DNA from 2 places in the Alcanivorax sp. IL3 genome. Region 2 is predicted to be linked to the other one. Evidence: predicted binding sites of a transcription regulator. Region 2 holds the regulator's gene; the other holds the start of a gene.

Region 1 (4,184 bases), 1.0 Mb from region 2:
CCCAGGCCGGGGGGGCCAAAAATCAGGGTATGGTCCAGGGCTTCATGACGGCCACGGGCGGCATCAATGAAGATTTCCATGCGCTCGCGGACTTTTGGCTGGCCTTTGTAATCAGCCAGACTAGCCGGGCGGATAGCCCGGTCCTGCTGCTCTTCACCGGTGCCGACAGCGGCAGCTGAAATCAGACGGTCGTTTTCCATGCTTGCAGTAGAGAAACCCAGCGTTATGAGAATGATTTTGAGCTAGCGTAGACGGATTGTTCCCGGCAGTCACCCGGTGGATGCGAACAGTTGAAAGTTGAAACGCGCTCGAAGCTGCTGCCTCACGAATCAGGCCCCCTTCGCGTTTAACCCGATTTGGTGCGCGGGCACGACATAGCAGCATCTCAAGTGTCGTCCCGCGCCTTTAAACTTTGAACTTTCAACTTGCCTTCACCGCGCCAAGCTTTTCAGCGCCTGCCGGATCAGTTGCTCACTGCTGGCGCCCTCTTCCGCCACCTTGCCAACAGCAGCGGCGGCATCCTTGTTGCGATAACCCAGCGCCTCCAGGGCGGCAATGGCGTCGGAACGGGCATCGTCGGGCTGTGCCAACGACACCTGGCCTGACAGGGAGGTGGGGCCACCATCAATCTTGTCGAGGCGGTCACGCATTTCGATAACCAGTCGTTCAGCGGTTTTCTTGCCGATACCGGGCACCTTCACCAGTGAGGTGGTGTCCTGATCGTGGATGCACTGTGCCAGGCGATCCGCCTCGATGCCGGAGAGAATGGCCAGGGCCATTTTCGGCCCCACGCCGTTGACCTTGATCAGCGCCCGAAACAGCTCGCGCTCATAACGATCGGCAAAACCATAGAGTAACTGGGCATCTTCGCGCACCACGAAATGGGTATACAGGGTCAAAGGCTCACCAGTGTCCGGTAGACCGTAGAAGACGGTCATGGGGGCTTCCACTTCGTAGCCCACCCCGTTCACATCCAGCAGCAGCACTGGCGGGCGTTTCTCGAGCAGGGTTCCGCGCAATTGTCCTATCATGGCTGAATCATCACCGTACTTTTCACCGTATTCGTCCGTTTCTTACCGCGGTAGCGCCGCCCATACGCGCCAGGGACACGCGCATGTGGGCATGACAAAGGGCAATGGCCAGCGCGTCGGCCGCATCTTCCTGGGGGCGTTTTTCCAGGCCGAGCAGGTATTTGACCATTTCCGCCACCTGCCCTTTTTCCGCGCCACCGCGCCCTACCACCGCCTGCTTCACCTGACGGGCAGAATATTCAAACACTGGTAGTGAGGCCTGCATCACCGCCGCAATGGCAGCTCCCCGGGCCTGCCCCAGCTTCAGGGCAGAATCCGCGTTGCGGGCCATGAACACCTTTTCAATACTCACTTCCGCCGGGCCGTATTCCATCACCACCTGATGGATGCCGGTGAAGATCTCGCCCAGGCGAGGAGGAATCTCCTTGTGGGTCGTGGCGATGGTCCCGAAGGCCACCGCCCGACTGCGGTTACCCACCTGCTCCACCAGACCGTAACCGGTGCGCCGGGAGCCCGGGTCGATCCCCAGTAGTAATGCCATAAGCCGCTGACCCGATAATAAAAAGCTGGCCCAGTTTTACCTGACAGCTGTCCATATGTCCAGTTGAAGCAGCTTCTAGCTTCTAGCTTCTAGCTTCTAGCTTCTAGCTTCTAGCTTCTAGCTTCTAGCAGGATTGTGGCCCGGACCGAAAGATGCACAAGCCTGATAACAAAAAACCCCGACGCTGCGGGGTTTTTGTTTTTCTGGTAGCTAGCAGCTAGTAGCTACTCCTCTTCTTCCGCCGGCCAGCTGGCGTTGGTGTAGACGTTCTGCACGTCGTCCAGATCTTCCAGCATGTCGATCATCTTCTGAACGGTTTCGGCGGTGTCCGCATCCATCTCCGCTTCCGTGGAGGGGTGCATGGTCACTTCCGCATCGGCGAACTCCAGCCCGGCTTCGCGCAGGGCATCAACCACGTCACCGAACTGCCTATCCGGGGTGGTGATCACCAGGAAGCTGCCGTCGTCGTTTTCTTCCACGTCCTCGGCACCGGCTTCCAGGGCCACTTCCATCAGCTTGTCTTCGTCCACGCCGCCGGGCTCAAAAAAGATCTCGCCGCGCTTGGTGAACAGGAAAGCCACAGAACCACTGGTGCCCAGATTACCGGCAAACTTGGAGAACGCATGGCGCACCTCGGCCACAGTACGGTTCACGTTGTCGGTCATGGTTTCCACCAGTACCGCCACGCCACCCTTGCCATAGCCTTCGTAGGTGATCTCTTCCATGTTGGCATCATCATCACCACCGGCACCGCGCTTGATCGCCCGGTCGATGGTGTCACGGGTCATGTTCTGACCCAGCGCCTTGTCCACCGCTGCACGCAGGCGTGGGTTATCGGCCGGCTCGCCGCCGCCCATTCTGGCCGCCACGGTGATTTCACGAATCAGCTTGGTAAAGATCTTGCCGCGTTTGGCATCCTGGGCCGCCTTGCGGTGCTTGATATTGGCCCATTTACTGTGTCCTGCCATGGTGTCTCCCGTAATTGCTACGAACAGACCGGCGCGAGCAGGTCGCGCCGCCGGTTGCTATCGAATCAGTTATCGTCCTTGCGAACCTGCACACCCACTTCACGCAGCTGCTTGTTGTCCACCGGGGACGGCGCATTGGTCATGGTGCAGGCTGCGGTCTGGGTTTTCGGGAAGGCAATCACATCCCGGATAGACTCGCTGCCGGTCATCAGCATGACCATGCGATCCAAGCCGAAGGCCAGGCCACCATGTGGCGGCGCGCCGTATTTCAGGCCGTCGAGCAGGAAGCCGAATTTTTCGTCCGCCTCTTCATCGGAAATGCCCAGCGCTTCGAACACGGTACGCTGCATGGCCGGGTTGTGGATACGGATGGAACCGCCACCCAGCTCGGTGCCGTTCAGCACCATGTCATAGGCACGGGACAGCGCCCCTTCCGGGTTGCTTTTCAGCTCTTCCGGGCTGCAGCTGGGCATGGTGAAGGGGTGATGCAGCGCGTAGTACTGGCCGTCATCCTCTTCAAACATGGGGAAATCCACCACCCACAACGGCGCCCAGTCACCCTGTACCAGGTTCAGGTCGTGGCCGACCTTGACGCGCAGCGCCCCCAGGGCTTCGTTGACAATCTTGGCCTTGTCGGCGCCAAAGAAGATCAAGTCGCCGGTCTCGGCACCGGTGCGCTCGAGAATGCCCTGGATTGCCTCTTCGGTCAGGAATTTGAGGATCGGCGACTGCAGGCCTTCCGCCCCCGCAGCCAGGTCGTTGACCTTGATATAGGCCAGCCCCTTGGCGCCGTAGATGCTGACGAACTTGGTATAGCCGTCGATATCCTTGCGCGACAGGCTGCACCCGCCAGGGACTCTCATGGCCGCCACACGCCCTTTCGGATCGTTGGCCGGGCCGGAGAACACCTTGAAATCCACACCGGCCAGCAGGTCGGCGATGTCGATCAGTTCCAGCGGGATACGCAGATCCGGCTTGTCGGAACCAAAACGCTGCATGGCTTCCGAGAACGGCATGCGCGGGAAGTCCGGCAGCTCCACATTGAGCAGCTCCTTGAACACCGAGCGCACCATTCGTTCGGTGATGCCCATGATGTCTTCTTCCTCCACAAAGGAGGCTTCCAGATCGATCTGGGTGAATTCCGGCTGACGATCAGCCCGCAGGTCCTCATCGCGGAAGCACTTGGCGATCTGGTAGTAACGGTCGAAGCCCGCCACCATCAGCAGCTGTTTGAACAACTGCGGGGACTGCGGCAACGCGAAGAAGCTGCCGGGATGGGTGCGGCTCGGCACCAGGTAATCACGGGCGCCTTCGGGGGTAGCACGAGTGAGGATCGGGGTTTCCACATCCATGAAACCTTCGCCTTCCAGGAAGGCGCGAACCACATGGGTCAGACGCGAACGGAACTGGAAGTTGCGCAGCACTTCCGGGCGACGCAGGTCCATGTAGCGGTACTTGAGGCGCACCTCTTCACCGGCAGCGGAGTGGGCATCGAGCTCGAACGGCGGCGTTTCTGCCTCGTTGAGGATGGTCAGTTCCTTGCCCAGCACTTCGATATCGCCAGTGGACATCTTGCTGTTACGCACCGCTTCATCGCGCATGCGCACCCGGCCGGTCAGGCGCACCACGTACTCGCTGCGAACC
Region 2 (4,184 bases):
CTGCTATGCCATTCGGCATGTGGAGGACTGATGAGCGTAGTGCTTTATACCACGGTGGGCTGTCACCTCTGTGAACAGGCCTGTGAACTGGTCGCCATGGTGTCACCGGACCTTACGCTGACACTGGTTGATGTGGCCGAGGACGATGAGCTGCTGGCCCGCTATGGCGAACGCATTCCCGTGCTGATGAAAGAGGGGCGGGAGCTGGGTTGGCCATTCGGTCTACTGGATGTGCAGCAGTTTCTGGCAGGCTGAGTGATTGATGCGGGCTTCACAGCGGCAAGATCATCATTGCTGTTATGGAAACGATCAGCCCCAAAAAACTGCACAAGCGCAAGGCCGATGAAGTCGAGATTTTCTCGGCCTGCCTGTCCGTGTGCACCGTCAAAGTCCGCTTCGCGGATACCTGGTACTGGGTGACCGACGACAGCGGTAAAATCATGCGCTTCAATGGCCCCGAGCACGCCAATAACCAGCTTCAGACCCTGTCTACCGACTCCGCACATTTGCTCCATCATTCTGCCCATGCGGAAATGGTCGGTCAGCCGGAAGGGGAGGTGATCCCTCCGCTTCGTGTGCGCTTTCACTGGCGAAGCCAGGTCTGACCTGTTGGAGTCTTGCTCGTAAGGGGAAGGCTTGAGTCTGGTGCCATTACCTGCTCAAGAGAGATTTCGCTTTGTGAGCAAAGCTCCAACGGTTTCGGGTTTCGGTTATCTGAACAGCACCCGCGCATTATCACTCGTCATACCCGCCACCCGGGCCACATCTTGTCCCCGTAAACTCGCCACCCGCTTACCTATCCAGGGTAACAATGAAGGCTCGTTGCGCCGCTTTTTCGGGGGCGCTTCCGGCAGATCCCGGGGTAGCAGATAGGGCGCGTCGGTTTCCAGCAGCAGCCGGTTATCGGGGATGTTGTGTACCAATTCCGCCAGCGGCTTGCCGCGGCGCTCATCGCACACCCAGCCGGTGATGCCAATGTGGCAATCCAGATCCAGATAATCAAAAAGCGCCTGGCGTGATCCGGTAAAGCAGTGCACGACCGCACCGACAAGGTGATCCCGGTAGGCTTTCAAAATGGGCGCGAAGCGTTCGTGGGCATCGCGTTCGTGGAGAAACACCGGAAGCTGGTATTCCACTGCCAGGGCCAGCTGGGCCTCGAAGGCACGTTCCTGATCCGGGCGTGGGGAAAAGTCACGATTGAAATCCAGGCCCATTTCGCCGGCGGCTTTTACGCTGTGGTGGCTTAACAGTTCCCGCATCTCCTTTTCCAGGGCCGGGGAATAGAAGCGGGCGCTATGAGGGTGAAGGCCAGCGGTGGAAAACAGATCATCGTGCTGGCTGGCCAGCTCCATGGCCTGGCGGGATTCGTCCACATTAGTGCCGGTGAGAAGTTGCCAGTTCACCCCGGCAGAACGGGCCCGCTCAAGTACCTCATCCTGATCATCGCGGAACTGCTTGTCGGTCAGATTAACGCCGATATCAGCCCAATGGGGAATGTCGGTCTTGAAGTGAGTAGTGTGAGGTTCTTGCATCAGGGGCCTGCTCCGCCAGTTGTTCGCGCAGGGATTCTACCCGACGACGGTTGGCACCTAAATCCCAGTAGCCGACCCGTGATGCGGAGCGTACCTCTACCACGCCGTCTTCACGAATATAGAATGTCACATCATCCACGAAACGCAGCAGTCGGCTGGAGAAGCGGGCCTGGATACGGGACTGGCCGACCACATCGAACTCGACGCGGTCAAGTTGCCGCAGCAGGGCCTGTAGGCGAGTCATGCTGGCCTGGCGAGTTTCTGCTACCTGCAGAGGCGCCACCCGGCGATCTTCGTCTTTGGCCAGGCTGGAGACGCAGTTGGGCGAATCCGGGCAGGGGGCGAGCAGATGCGTATCGGACATGGCGGCAACACTCATAAATAGCAGAATGGCACTAGAAAGAATTCGGATCACGGATCAACCCCACGAAAATACCCTCGATGATCAGTTGATCAGCCGGCACCTTGATCGGCTCATAAGCCTCGTTAGCCGGTAACAGGGTGGCGCTGGACTTGTTTAACTTTAGGGTCTTTACCGTGACTTCTTCGTCAATGCGGGCAACCACGATCTCACCGGAACGGGCCACGTTGGATTTGCGTACGGCGATCAGGTCGCCATCGAAGATGCCTGCCTCGATCATACTGTCGCCCTGTACCTTCAAGAGGTAAGTGGGGCGTTGCTTGAACAGCCCCTGGGGCACCGGCACGGTACGTTCCACATTTTCGATGGCCTCGATGGGAACCCCGGCGGCCACTTTGCCGACTATCGGCAGTTCTTCTTCCGACCAGTAGGCGTTGTCGAGCAATTGAATGCCACGGGAGCGGTCACTGTGGAGTTTGATAAAGCCCTTTCTTTCCAGGGCTCGCAAATGGTCAGAGGCGGCATTCTTGGACTGAAAGCCCATGATGTCGGCAATTTCCGCGCGAGTGGGTGCCATACCGGTATCGGCGATGCATTCGCGGATACAGTCCAGCACCTGTTGCTGGCGATCGGTGAGTTTGCTGCTCATAACCTTCTCCATGTTTCCCGCAGGATTTCGGTTCCATACCCGGGCGTCATCGACGCTTCTGGCTAACCAGGCTGTCAGCCAAGGCTGACAAACAGTGCTACAAAACCGATGCTAGCATAGGTACTGATAATATGAACAGTGCTATTTGAACAGTTGTGGCGGGCTGAATTTTACCAGTTTCGGGAGGATATCGTTGCCCTGTGGTAGCGGTGGCACTAGCATATTGCAGGGAGCATCTGAATGGTTGCGGGTCTTTGTGTTGATTCGCCCGGCAGGCGGAAGCTTCGATAATAATTCCATCAGACCTGGGGATAGTAGATGGAGCAGGCCAATAATAATGACTTCGGCCAACAACGGATCCGGCAGCTGTTATCCGGTGTCCCGTTTTTCAATGAAATTGCCCGTGATGATCAAAGCGAATTTGCCCAGCTTGAGCAGAATACCCGCCTTTGGGTAGCCGGTTCCGGTGACACTGTGATTCGTGCCGGGGATGTGGATTCCACCCTGTATTTCCTGCTGCGAGGGCAGCTTGAGGTGCTATCTGATACGACTGGAGACGCGCCGCTTTATTACGTATCGCCGGGGGAGGTTTTTGGCACTCTTTCCATGTTGCTCGGTACTCCCCGCAGCGCCACGATCAAGGTGTCAGAGACGGCCCGCGAAGCGGTATTGGTGAGCCTGGATTTCAATGAATTCAACGAGGATGACAGCCCTTATTCATTGAGTACCCGGCTGGCGTTCTTCCACATGATCGTTCACCACATCCGCTGGACCCTGGAAGTCAAACGTATGCAGTCGCCGGACCATGAGCTGGTCCAGTCCATGCGCAAGCTACCGGTGTTTCATGGAGAAAAAGGCACCCGGGAAGAACTGGCCGCCCTCAAGGTTCAGGCCCAGGGACTGGCGGAGCTGCTATGTCGCTGGAACGAGGAAGGGCCGGAAGGGACAGGGGCGTTGCAGCTCACTTGAAGGCAGTGAATAGTTAACAGTTTCGCGGAACAGGTTTTCTGTTTTGTGAACGTAAGAGGCCGCGTCCAGGGGATGGACGCGGCCTCTTACGTTTCAGTCAGGGATGCGCCGGCACGCGCGCTATTAGCTATTAGCTATTAACTGCCTTTCTGATCGACCTTAACCGCCAGCACATCACAATGCGCCCCCGGTACCAGGCCGCGGGCAGTTGAGCCCAGTAGCAGGGCCAGGCCGCTGCGGGTGTGGCTGCCTACCACGATCAGGTCGGCGTCCAGTTTGTCGGCCTGATCGAGGATGGTCTTCTCGATGGAACCCAGCTCCACATGGACATTATCGGCGGGTATCTGGTAGCGGCCGGCATAGGTGTCGGCGGTTTCCCGGGCCTGTGTCATTAGCCCGCTTTGCAGGTCGGTCACATCCATGGGCACATCGGCGCCATAGGCCAGTGCCAGTGGCTCGATCACATGGATCAGATGCAACTCTCCGTCGTTGCCGGAGAGCACCCCGGCCGCCCGGGATAGCACCTGGGCAGACTCGTCACTGCAATCAATGGCGACCAGAATTCGGCGATAGGGGCTTGTCACGGTTCTCTCCCTGAAATGGTGTCTTTTCCGCAGTATAACGCTCTTTGGGCGGCTTGCCAGAACCTGTTTCTCACTGGGAGGGTTGCCCA

The links. The regulator LexA, encoded in region 2, represses DNA repair genes until DNA is damaged. The targets are predictions, from matches to a motif close to TACTGTNTANNTANACAGTA.
Region 1: ruvC (crossover junction endodeoxyribonuclease RuvC) is a predicted target of LexA. The motif match lies at 1,618-1,637, and genes of this name have one in related genera.

The regions. Positions count from the first base shown of each region.
Region 1 is NZ_CP179931.1:1,315,918-1,320,101, reverse strand. It holds gene ruvB (Holliday junction branch migration DNA helicase RuvB) at 1-200, opposite strand, end outside; gene ruvA (Holliday junction branch migration protein RuvA) at 432-1,031, opposite strand; gene ruvC (crossover junction endodeoxyribonuclease RuvC) at 1,054-1,572, opposite strand; gene ACMG4M_RS06195 (YebC/PmpR family DNA-binding transcriptional regulator) at 1,797-2,540, opposite strand; gene aspS (aspartate--tRNA ligase) at 2,606-4,184, opposite strand, start outside.
Region 2 is NZ_CP179931.1:2,358,630-2,362,813, reverse strand. It holds gene rlmKL (bifunctional 23S rRNA (guanine(2069)-N(7))-methyltransferase RlmK/23S rRNA (guanine(2445)-N(2))-methyltransferase RlmL) at 1-31, shown strand, start outside; gene ACMG4M_RS11035 (glutaredoxin family protein) at 31-255, shown strand; gene ACMG4M_RS11030 (DUF6482 family protein) at 300-605, shown strand; gene ACMG4M_RS11025 (TatD family hydrolase) at 711-1,532, opposite strand; gene ACMG4M_RS11020 (DUF1499 domain-containing protein) at 1,480-1,896, opposite strand; gene lexA (transcriptional repressor LexA) at 1,928-2,542, opposite strand; gene ACMG4M_RS11010 (Crp/Fnr family transcriptional regulator) at 2,861-3,511, shown strand; gene ACMG4M_RS11005 (universal stress protein) at 3,649-4,095, opposite strand.